Regions from separate parts of the Streptomyces sp. NPDC051051 genome, predicted to be linked through region 3. Evidence: riboswitches for the same ligand, from Rfam matches in the RefSeq annotation. Region 3 holds a riboswitch; each other region holds the start of a gene.

Region 1 (3,524 bases), on a different contig from region 3:
GTCTCGCGCTTGAACAGGTTGGAGACCTGCGGCTCGATGCACTCGTAGACACCGGCGATGGACGCGATGGTGGCGGTCGGCGCGATGGCCAGGAGCAGCGAGTTGCGCATGCCGGTCGCCGCGACGCGCTCGCGCAGCGCCGCCCAGCGCTCCGGCCAGGCGAACTCGACACCGTAGTGGTCGGGGTGCAGCACGCCCCGGGCGGTACGGGTCTTCTCCCAGGCGGGCAGCGGGCCGTTGCGCTCGGCGAGGTCGGCGGAGGCCTCGTACGCGGCGAGCATGATCCGCTCGGCGATCCGGGTGGAGAGCGCCCTGGCCGCGGGCGAGTCGAAGGGCAGCCGCAGCTTGAAGAAGACGTCCTGGAGGCCCATCGCGCCCAGCCCGACCGGGCGCCAGCGGGCGTTGGAGCGGCCCGCCTGCTCGGTGGGGTAGAAGTTGATGTCGACGACCCGGTCGAGGAAGGTGACGGCGGTGCGGACGGTCTCGTCCAGCCGCTCCCAGTCGATGACCTCGGCGGCCCCGGGGGCCGTGTCGACGAACGCGCCGAGGTTCACCGAACCCAGGTTGCAGACCGCCGTCTCGCCGTCGTCGGTGACCTCCAGGATCTCCGTGCACAGGTTCGAGGAGTGGACCACGTGGCCCGGTTCGGCGGTCTGGTTGGCGGTGCGGTTGGCCGCGTCCTTGAAGGTCATCCAGCCGTTGCCGGTCTGGGCGAGGGTGCGCATCATGCGTCCGTACAGGTCGCGGGCCGCGATGGTCTTCCTCGCGAGGCCCGCGGCCTCGGCCGCGCGGTAGGCCGCGTCGAACTCGTCGCCCCACAGGTCGACCAGCTCGGGTACGTCGGCCGGGGAGAACAGCGACCACTGCCCGTCGGCGTCGACCCGCCGCATGAACTCGTCCGGCACCCAGTGCGCCAGGTTGAGGTTGTGCGTACGGCGCGCGTCCTCACCGGTGTTGTCGCGCAGTTCCAGGAACTCCTCGATGTCGGAGTGCCAGGTCTCCAGGTAGACCGCGGCCGCGCCCTTGCGCCGGCCGCCCTGGTTCACGGCGGCGACCGAGGCGTCCAGGGTCTTCAGGAACGGCACGATGCCGTTGGAGTGCCCGTTGGTGCCGCGGATGAGCGACCCGCGCGAGCGGATGCGGCTGTACGACAGCCCGATGCCGCCGGCGTGCTTGGAGAGGCGGGCGACCTGGTGGTAGCGGTCGTAGATGGAGTCCAGCTCGTCCAGGGGGGAGTCGAGGAGGTAGCAGGACGACATCTGCGGGTGCCGGGTGCCGGAGTTGAACAGGGTGGGGGAGGAGGGGAGGTAGTCCAGGCGGCTCATCAGCCCGTAGAGCGCGGCGACCTCGTCGACGGACCTCGCCGTGTCGTCTTCGGCCAGGCCGCTCGCCACCCGCAGCAGGAAGTGCTGGGGGGTCTCGACGACCTTGCGGGTCAGCGGGTGGCGCAGCAGGTAGCGGCTGTGCAGGGTGCGCAGGCCGAAGTAGCCGAAGCGGTCGTCGGCGTCCGTGTCGACCAGCGCGTCGAGCCGGGCGGCGTGCAGCCGCACGAACTCGGCGGTGCGGTCGGCGATCAGGCCCTCGCGGTGGCCGACGGCGACGGACGTGGTGAAGGAGGTGACGCCCTGGGAGGCGGCCTCGGCGCGGATGCCGATCGTCAGCAGCCGGGCGGCCAGCCGGGAGTAGGCGGGGTCCTCGGAGATCAGACCGGCGGCCGCCTCCGTGGCCAGTTCGCGCAGCTCCGCCTCGTCCGCCCGCGCGGACCGGCCCCGCAGCGCGGCGGCGGCGACCCGGCCGGGGTCGGTGTCGGGGAGGTCGGCGGTCAGCTCGGTCAGGGTCCGCAGCAGTGCGGCTCCGGGACCGTCGGTCTCCGGGGCTGCTGAAGCCGGTTCGGCTGGCGCGATGGTCACGTGGGGCTCTCCCTCGCTCGGCGGGGGCCTTGCGCAGGGCAGGGGGCGGCACACGAGCGCGGGGCGCGTCGCGTCCACCGGCCCATTCCGCGAGGCCCGGACGTCAGGGCACCCGAGCCGGACGGACCGGGTGCGCTGCCGGCAGGTGCTCGGACTGACCATGCGTGCGCATATGGGTATGCGCGCACGCACGTACACCGTTGCGGGACAGTTCCGGATTCGCACCGGATTCCCCTGCGGCGACAGCGAGCATGAGCATACATCTTGTGCCGGGCTGCCACGTGACCCCCAGATGTTGTGTCGGGCTGGCTTCGCAGCGTCAACTCCGAGGGGACAGGGCCCCGTCCTCGCGGCACGAGCGCGTACGACAGCGGGCCGCCGGGGCGACGTGCCCCGGGCGGCCCGCTGCGGGATGTGGAGGGAGTGGTGGGCGGGGACGCCCCGCGCTAGTGCCCCGCTCCCGCCCCCGCCGTCGCCGGCGGCAGCTCCACCTGGACGCCCGGGTCGCCGGCGTCCGCCGTGTAGTCCGACGGGGACGTCTCGTCGACGCCCTCCGGGGCCTTGAGCGCCTTCAGGACGAAGGTCAGCACCACCGTCACCACCACGTTCAGCACGAACGCCGTCAGGCCGATGTAGCCGATCTCGCCGATGCCGGGGATCTCCTTCGACGAGCCGCCGAAGTGCGCCTGCGTCGGAGAGGCGACGCCGTACGCCGCGAACGTGCCGTAGACCATGCCGACGGCCCAGCCGGCCAGCAGGGCCCAGCGGTGGAACCAGCGGGTGAACAGGCCGCCCACCAGGGCCGGGAAGGTCTGGAGGATCCAGATGCCGCCCAGCAGCTGGAAGTTGATGGCGACCGTCTTGTCCATGGTGAGGACGAAGACCAGCGCGCCCACCTTCACCAGCAGCGAGACCAGTTTGGAGACACGGGTCTCCTCCTTGGGCGTGGCGTCCGGCTTGATGAAGTCCTTGTAGATGTTGCGGGTGAAGAGGTTCGCGGCCGCGATGGACATGATGGCGGCCGGCACCAGCGCGCCGATGCCGATCGCCGCGAAGGCCACACCGGCGAACCACGCCGGGAACATGTCCTCGAAGAGCTGCGGGATCGCCAACTGGCCGTTGGTGACCTTCACTCCGGCGGCGATCGCCATGAAGCCCAGCAGGGCGAGCAGGCCGAGCATCAGGGAGTACAGCGGCAGGATCGTGGTGTTGCGGCGGATCACCTCACGGCTGCGCGAGGACAGCGTCGCGGTGATCGAGTGCGGGTACATGAACAGCGCCAGCGCGGACCCCAGCGCCAGCGTGGCGTACGTCCACTGGCCCGCCTCGGCCGGGGCGAGCGCACCGCGTGGCTTGCCGGTCGCCGGGTTGGTCTGCGCGAAGGCGTCGCCCGCCTTGGCGAAGATGTCGTCGAACCCGCCGAGCTTGATGGGGATGTAGATGATCGCCACCGCGATGACGATGTAGATCAGCGTGTCCTTCACGAACGCGATCAGCGCGGGCGCCCGCAGCCCCGACGAGTAGGTGTACGCCGCGAGCACGCCGAAGGCGATCAGCAGCGGCAGGTCCTTGACGAACCAGTTGGTGTTCTCGCCGCCGCCGACGCCCATCACG
Region 2 (3,524 bases), on a different contig from region 3:
CGTCCGGGGTGTCACGGCGGAGCGGAACGAGTCCCGCCGATTGTGGACATCATGAAGCCCGCCCCAGTTCACCTTCCGTTCACTCAGGTTACCTACGTTCATCCAGCCAATGACCTCGAACGATTGCCTGGGTAAATGGAAAGCTTCTCGCTGATCCTCGCGATTGTGGTAATGACCGCACTCGCGTTCGATTTCACGAACGGTTTCCACGACACCGCCAACGCGATGGCCACCACCATCTCGACCGGTGCCCTCAAGCCCAAGGTCGCGGTGGCCATGTCCGCCGTTCTGAACCTTGTAGGCGCCTTCCTCTCCGTGGAGGTCGCCAACACGATCTCCAAGGGTCTCGTCGACGAGACCGGCATCCGTCCCGAGGTCATCTTCGCCGCCCTGGTCGGCGCGATCCTCTGGAACCTGCTGACCTGGCTGGTCGGACTGCCGTCCAGTTCCTCGCACGCCCTGATGGGCGGTCTGATCGGCGCCACCATCGCCTCGGCCGGCGCCGGCGCGGTCCACGGCGACGTGCTCGTCACCAAGGTCCTGATCCCGGCCATCGCCGCGCCGATCGTCGCGGGCGTCGCGGCGATGCTCGCGACCCGGCTGTCGTACTCGCTGGGCAAGAAGGCCGACGGCAAGGCCGCCGCCAAGGGCTACCGAACCGGCCAGATCGCCTCCGCCGGCCTGGTCTCGCTCGCCCACGGCACCAACGACGCGCAGAAGACGATGGGCATCATCACCCTCGCCCTGGTCGCCGGCGGCGCCGTCGCCCCCGACTCCGACCCGCCGCTGTGGGTCATCCTGTCCGCGGGCCTGGCGATCGCGCTCGGCACCTACCTCGGCGGCTGGCGCATCATCCGCACCATGGGCAAGGGCCTGACCGACCTCCAGCCGCAGCAGGGCTTCGCCGCCCAGACCAGCGCGGCCACCGTCATCCTGGCCTCCTCCCACCTCGGCTTCTCGCTCTCCACCACGCACTCGGTGTCCGGCTCGGTGATGGGTGCGGGCCTCGGTCGCAAGGGCGGCGTCGTCCGCTGGTCGACCGCCACCCGGATGTTCGTGGCCTGGGGCCTGACGCTGCCGGCCGCGGCCCTGGTCGGCGCCCTCGCCGAGTACGTGACCGGCCTCGGCGACTGGGGCACGGCGCTCGTCGCGGCGTTCCTCATCGCCTCCAGCGCGGCGATCTGGAAGATCTCGCGGCGCGAGGTCATCGACCACACGAACGTCGTCGACGCGGACGAGGAGCCGGCCGGCGTGGTCACCACCGCGATCGCCGCCGTGACCCCGCCTCCGGCGGGCACGGTCGCCGAGGACCTCACGGCCACCATCCCCGCCCCGGCGGCGGAACCGGCTCCCCCGGCCGCTCCCACCGTCACCACCGTCTGAGTCCCGCCCCCACCGGTACGAAGGAAGAAGCAGCATGAAGATCGACTGGGCGGCTCTCGGCTCCGTCTTCGGCGTCAGTCTCGTCGTCACCGTGGCCCTCGTGGCCCTCTTCACCCTCGGCATCATGGGCCTCTCCCGCCGCGAGCGGGCCGCGGCCCAGGGCGGCTCCGCCACCCTGGCCGTCACCGGCGCGTACGCCTGCTTCGCGGCGTGCGCCGGTGCGGTGGCCTACGGGATCTCGCTGATCGTCGCCTGACGGACGGCACGCACACGCGCGTGGGGCGCGGGACGGACCACCGTCCCGCGCCCCACGCGTGCGTGACGGCCGTGACCGGCGGTGACCGGTGGTGTGTGGGGTTCTGCACACTGTCCCGTCGCAGGTCAACAGCGAGTTGACGGCCGTTCCGGGCCCGTGGTGGACTGCCGGGGCCATGTACGGCGACAGAAGAGGAAGCCGGTGTGAATCCGGCGCGGTCCCGCCACTGTCACCGGGGTAGACACCCCCGGGAGCCAGGAACTCTCGTCGCCGGTCTCGTCGAACCAGGGCGTGGACACCCTGAGTGAGGACATATCGCCATGCTCGGCTGCCGTTCGAGGTACAGCACCAGGTCGTTGCCCGGCCCGTCGGCCGGCTGAGCCGATGGGTGCCGATCGCCGCTACGCGTACGGTGCCGCCGCCGGCCTCCTGGGGGACCTGCTCCTCGGCGATCCGCGCCGGGGGCATCCGGTCGCCGTGTTCGGGCGGGCCGCGGCCGGCGTGGAACGGGTGCTGTGGCGGGACCACCGCGGGTGGGGCGCGCTGCACACCGCCGTGTGCGCCGGTGGCGCCGTGGCCCTCGGGGCCCTCGCCGCACGTGCCGTACGCCGCTCCCCCGCCGCCTCCGTCGCGTTGACCGGTGCCGCCGTGTGGGCCGTCGTCGGCGGGACCTCACTGGTACGGGAGGCCCGGACCGTCGGGCGGGCCCTGGAAGCGGGGGACGTCGAGGGCGCGCGGGCGCGGCTGCCGCACCTGTGCGGACGGGACCCGCAGGCCCTGGACGCCGACGGCATCGCCCGCGCGGTCGTCGAGTCCGTCGCCGAGAACACCTCCGACGCGGTCGTGGGCGCCCTGGTGTGGGGGGCCGTCGGCGGTGTGCCGGGACTGCTCGGGTTCCGGGCCGTCAACACCCTGGACGCCATGGTCGGCCACCGCTCGCCGCGCCACCTCCGCTTCGGGTGGGCGTCGGCCCGGCTGGACGACGTCGCCGGATGGCCGGGGGCACGGCTGACCGCCGTCCTGGCCGCCGTCGCCGGTGACGATCCGCGCGGGGCGGTGCGGGCCTGGCGGGCCGACGCGCGCAGGCATCCCAGTCCCAACGCCGGTCCCGTGGAGGCGTCGTTCGCCGGTGCCCTCGGGGTGCGGCTGGGCGGGACGCTGTCGTACGCCGGGCGCGTGGAACACCGGCCCGTGCTGAACGGGGAGCGGGGGCGGCCCGTCATGGCCCACGACATCGAACGCGCCGCGCGGCTCTCCCGCCGCGTCGGCCTGCTCGCGCTCGGCGTCACCGTCGCCGCGCGCGTCGTCTCCGCGGGTGTCCTCGCGGCGAGAGCGAAGGGGCGTACGTCATGAGCGGGGGTCTCCTCGTCGCCGGCACCACCTCGGACGCCGGCAAGAGCGTCGTCACCGCCGGGATCTGCCGGTGGCTGGTGCGGCAGGGGGTCAAGGTGGCGCCCTTCAAGGCGCAGAACATGTCCCTCAACTCGTTCGTGACCCGCGAGGGCGCCGAGATCGGGCGCGCGCAGGCCATGCAGGCGCAGGCCTGCCGCATCGAGCCGACGGCGCTGATGAATCCGGTGCTGCTCAAGCCGGGCGGCGAGCGGAGCAGTCAGGTCGTGCTGCTCGGCAGGCCGGTCGGCGAGATGAGCGCGCGCGGGTTCTTCGGGGGGACCGGGGAAGCCGGGGGGTCGTCCCCCGGGAACAGGCTGCGCGGCGGACGGCAGGAGGAACTCCTCGGGACCGTTCTCGACTGTCTCGCCGAGTTGCGGGGCACGTATGACGCGGTGATCTGTGAGGGGGCGGGCAGTCCCGCCGAGATCAACCTGCGGCGGACCGACATCGTGAACATGGGGATCGCCCGCAACGCGCGGCTCCCCGTGCTCGT
Region 3 (3,524 bases):
GATCGCGGTCCGCTTGCGCTGCCCGTAGGACAGCAGGTGAGTGGGCCGGTCGGCCAGGGCGGTGATGTCCAGCGCGGCGAGCGCCTCGTCCACCCGGACCCGCACCTCGGCGTCGGGCAGCCCCAGGTTCAGCGGCCCGAACGACACGTCCTGGGCGACGGACGCGGCGAACAGCTGGTCGTCGGGGTCCTGCACCACCAGCTGCACGGTCGTCCGCAGCCGGGTCAACCCCTTGCGGTCGTACCCCACCGGCCGTCCCTCGACCGTCAACGTGCCGGTGCGCGGGCGCAGTCCGCCGCTGAGCAGTCGCATCAGGGTCGTCTTCCCGCTGCCGTTGCGGCCGAGCAGGGCGAGGGCGCGCCCCGCGCGCACCGTGAAGTCGAGGTCCTCGAGCACGGCCGGGCCGTCCTCGTACCCGAAGCAGACACCCCGCAGGGCGACCAGCTCGCTCATGACAGGGGCCTTTCCAGGACGAGGGTGAGGGCGGCCAGAGCCACCAGGAGGGCGGCCGCGGCCGCCGTGAAGCGGGCGGAGACACGGGCCTCGGGCACCAGGACGCGCAGGGTGCCGTCGTAACCGCGCCCGGCGAGCCCGGCCTGCAGCCGCGCCGCCCGGTCGAAGGCCCGCACGAACGCGGTGGCGCCGAGCCCGGCGAGCGAACGCCACTCGGCGGCCCGGCCGGTGTGCCCGAGCCGGGCCGCCTGCGCCTCCCGGATCCGGCGCATCGAGTCCAGCAGCAGGAAGCTCATGCGGTACGTCACCAGGGCGACGTCGACGACCGGCGCGGGCACGCCTGCCCTCACCAGGCGGGGCAGCAGATCCGACATGGGCGTGGTGAACGCGAACAGCAGCACGCCGAGTGAGGCGGCCGAGGTGCGCAGCATCAGCTCCCCGGCCCGCACCGGGCCACCGTCGGCCGGGGACACGAACCCGTCGGGCCCGCCCACCTGGACGAGGAGGGTGAGCGCGCCCGTCGCGCAGAAGCCCAGCGGGACCCGGTAGGCGCGCCACAGCCGGCGGGGCGGCACCCCCGCCGGACCCAGCAGCAGGGCGAGTGCCGTCACCAGCACCAGGGCCGCGCCCGGCCAGGGCGGCAGGGAGATCGCGAGCAGGGTGAGGCCGAGCCCCAGCACGGCCTTGTCCACGGGATGACGGTGGCGCCAGCGACTGCCGTGCGCCGCCGCGTCGATCGGCAGCACGTCCGATCAGACCCGTTCCTGCGGAGACTTCCCGGCGTCGGGCGTGCTCACGTCGTCCCGCGCCTCGGCCCCGTCCTGTTTCTCCTCCAGGCGGGCCAGCGCCCGCAGTTCGCCCTGGCGGCGGCCACGGCGCACCCCGAAGTAGTAGGCGAGGACGCCCGCGCCCAGGGCCGCCTGGAGGGAGAACAGCGCCGACTCGATCTCCCCGGACGGAGGCTCGTACAGGGGCGAGAACCACGGTTCGTAGTCCGGCTCCAGCTCGGTGATCGCCGTCTCCGCCTCGCTGTCGGAGCCGGTGAACGGCTGCTCCTTGTGGTCGCCGAGACCCAGGGCCAGCGGCAGCACCGCGAGCGCGAGCACGGCGAGCAGCAGCAGGAGGTTGATCTTGGTGTTCCGCTTCACCGGGCCACCGCCCCGGTCGTGTCCGGCTTCCGGTTCCGGCCCCCGGTCACCAGCACGCCCAGCCGGGTCAGTTCGCCCTTGCTGGACTGCACGAGGAGACGCATCACCAGGACGGTGAGGAGCCCCTCGCTCACGGCCAGCGGGATCTGCGTGACGGCGAAGATGGACCCGAACTTGCCGAGCGCGCCCAGGAACCCGCTGCTCGGGTCGGGGAACGCCAGCGCCAGTTGCACGCTGGTCACGCAGTAGGTGGACAGGTCGGCGACGAACGCGCCGGCGAACACCGTGACCATCAACGGCACGCCGTAGCGCCGCAGCAGGCGGTAGACGCCGTATCCGGCCCACGGTCCGACGATCGCCATCGAGAACACGTTGGCGCCGAGCGTGGTCAGGCCACCGTGCGCGAGCAGCAGGGCCTGGAAGAGCAGGGTGATCGTGCCCAGCACGGCCATGATCGGCGGCCGGAACAGGACGGCGCCCAGGCCGGTGCCGGTGGGATGCGAGCAACTCCCGGTCACCGAAGGGAGCTTGAGTGCGGACAGGACGAACGTGAAGGCGCCGGAGGCGCCGAGCAGCAGCGTGCTCTCGGGATGCTCCCTGACTTCACGGGTGAGCGACCGGGCTCCGTGGACGACGAACGGCGCCGACGCGACGCTCCAGGCGACCGCGTGCGCCGGAGGCAGAAAACCCTCGGCTATGTGCATGGCTCAGCAGACCCTCTCCAGCACCTCGTGGATGGTTGACGCGCCTTGGCCGGTCTCCTGGCTGACGGGTACCACCGCCCGTGCTCCGCCTTCCCGGGTCCGTGAGGACCCAGTGGCTGCCCGCGAGGGCCGGAGCCGGACTTCCCGATCACAGTGGCGAGGGCCGCACCGGCATCACACCGGATTTCCCGTTCACCAAGGCGTGGTGACAGTAGTGCGAGGACAGGGGCGGTGACAAGCGGGAACGGGGGCGCACGGGCGGCGGACGCGGGGTGCCGACCCGGCGCACACCGGCCGCGCCGGGGCCGCACCGCGGTCACGCGGACACCGCTCGGCGGCCGTGTCGGTTCCGACACACCGGTCGGTCGGCGGCCGTGCCGGTCCGGGAATCCGGAGGGTCAGCGGCCGTGCCAGTCCAGGCACACCACGAGCGCGTCGTCCTCCGTCACGGACCCGCCGCGGTGCCCCGCCAGTTCGCGCAGCACGGCACGCGGGACCTCGGCCGCCGGCAGCAGCCGGGTGGCCGTGATCGCGCGGGCCAGGGCGGCGTCCCCGTACGTCCCTCCGCCGGGCGGAGCGACCGCGTGGACGCCGTCGCTGACGAACACCAGCCGGTCCTCGGGCTCCACCTGGAACGGCTGCGCCACGTAGTCGGTCTCCTCGAACATGCCCAGCGGCAACTGGGCTTCCAGGTCGACGGGTTCGACGGTGCCCGCCCGCAGCCGCAGCAGCCGCGGTGAGCCGGCGTCCACCACCTGGGCCCGGCCCGTGGCGACTTCGACCTCCAGCATCAGCACCGGCAGGTGGCAGCGGCCCCGGTAGTGGGCGTGCACCGCCTGGTCGGCCAGCGCCGCCTGGTCGGCGATCGGGAGGCCGGCCCGTCGCGCGTTGCGCAGCGCGCTGACCGCCAGGCTCGTCAGCAGCGACGCCTCCGTGCCGTCCCCCATGCCGTTGTTGACGTACAGGGTGAGGCGGTCGTCCGTCGCGGACCAGTCGAAGTTGGCGCCGCGGACGGCGTAGGCGGGCTCCATCTGGGCGCCGAGCGCGTATCCGGGGCCGGTGCCGGAGCGGGCCGGGAGGAGCTGCCACTGCATCTCCGCGGCCAGGGTGAGCCGTTCCCTGCGCCGGGCCCGCAGGTACAGGTCGGTGGCCCGCTCGGCCACGACCACCTCGTGCCCGAGCACCTGCGCGACCTCCGCCAGCTCGCCCAGCACGTCCG

What was found. A riboswitch is a leader RNA that binds a small molecule or an ion and turns the genes downstream of it on or off. The one in region 3 is predicted to bind cobalamin.
Region 1: another riboswitch for cobalamin. It lies ahead of AB0N31_RS06230 (ribonucleoside-diphosphate reductase subunit alpha); the one in region 3 lies ahead of AB0N31_RS29635 (energy-coupling factor ABC transporter permease).
Region 2: another riboswitch for cobalamin. It lies ahead of AB0N31_RS24280 (cobalamin biosynthesis protein); the one in region 3 lies ahead of AB0N31_RS29635 (energy-coupling factor ABC transporter permease).

The regions. Positions count from the first base shown of each region.
Region 1 covers NZ_JBFBCB010000005.1:186,338-189,861, reverse strand. Annotated here, with positions in the region: gene AB0N31_RS06230 (ribonucleoside-diphosphate reductase subunit alpha) at 1-1,910, opposite strand, end outside; cobalamin riboswitch at 2,033-2,176, opposite strand; gene mctP (monocarboxylate uptake permease MctP) at 2,357-3,524, opposite strand, start outside.
Region 2 covers NZ_JBFBCB010000034.1:32,782-36,305, reverse strand. Annotated here, with positions in the region: gene AB0N31_RS24290 (inorganic phosphate transporter) at 136-1,383, shown strand; gene AB0N31_RS24285 (hypothetical protein) at 1,418-1,639, shown strand; cobalamin riboswitch at 1,791-1,923, shown strand; gene AB0N31_RS24280 (cobalamin biosynthesis protein) at 2,024-2,992, shown strand; gene AB0N31_RS24275 (cobyric acid synthase) at 2,989-3,524, shown strand, end outside.
Region 3 covers NZ_JBFBCB010000050.1:25,094-28,617, forward strand. Annotated here, with positions in the region: gene AB0N31_RS29620 (ATP-binding cassette domain-containing protein) at 1-453, opposite strand, end outside; gene cbiQ (cobalt ECF transporter T component CbiQ) at 450-1,199, opposite strand; gene AB0N31_RS29630 (energy-coupling factor ABC transporter substrate-binding protein) at 1,206-1,601, opposite strand; gene AB0N31_RS29635 (energy-coupling factor ABC transporter permease) at 1,598-2,305, opposite strand; cobalamin riboswitch at 2,335-2,520, opposite strand; gene AB0N31_RS29640 (PP2C family protein-serine/threonine phosphatase) at 2,704-3,524, opposite strand, start outside.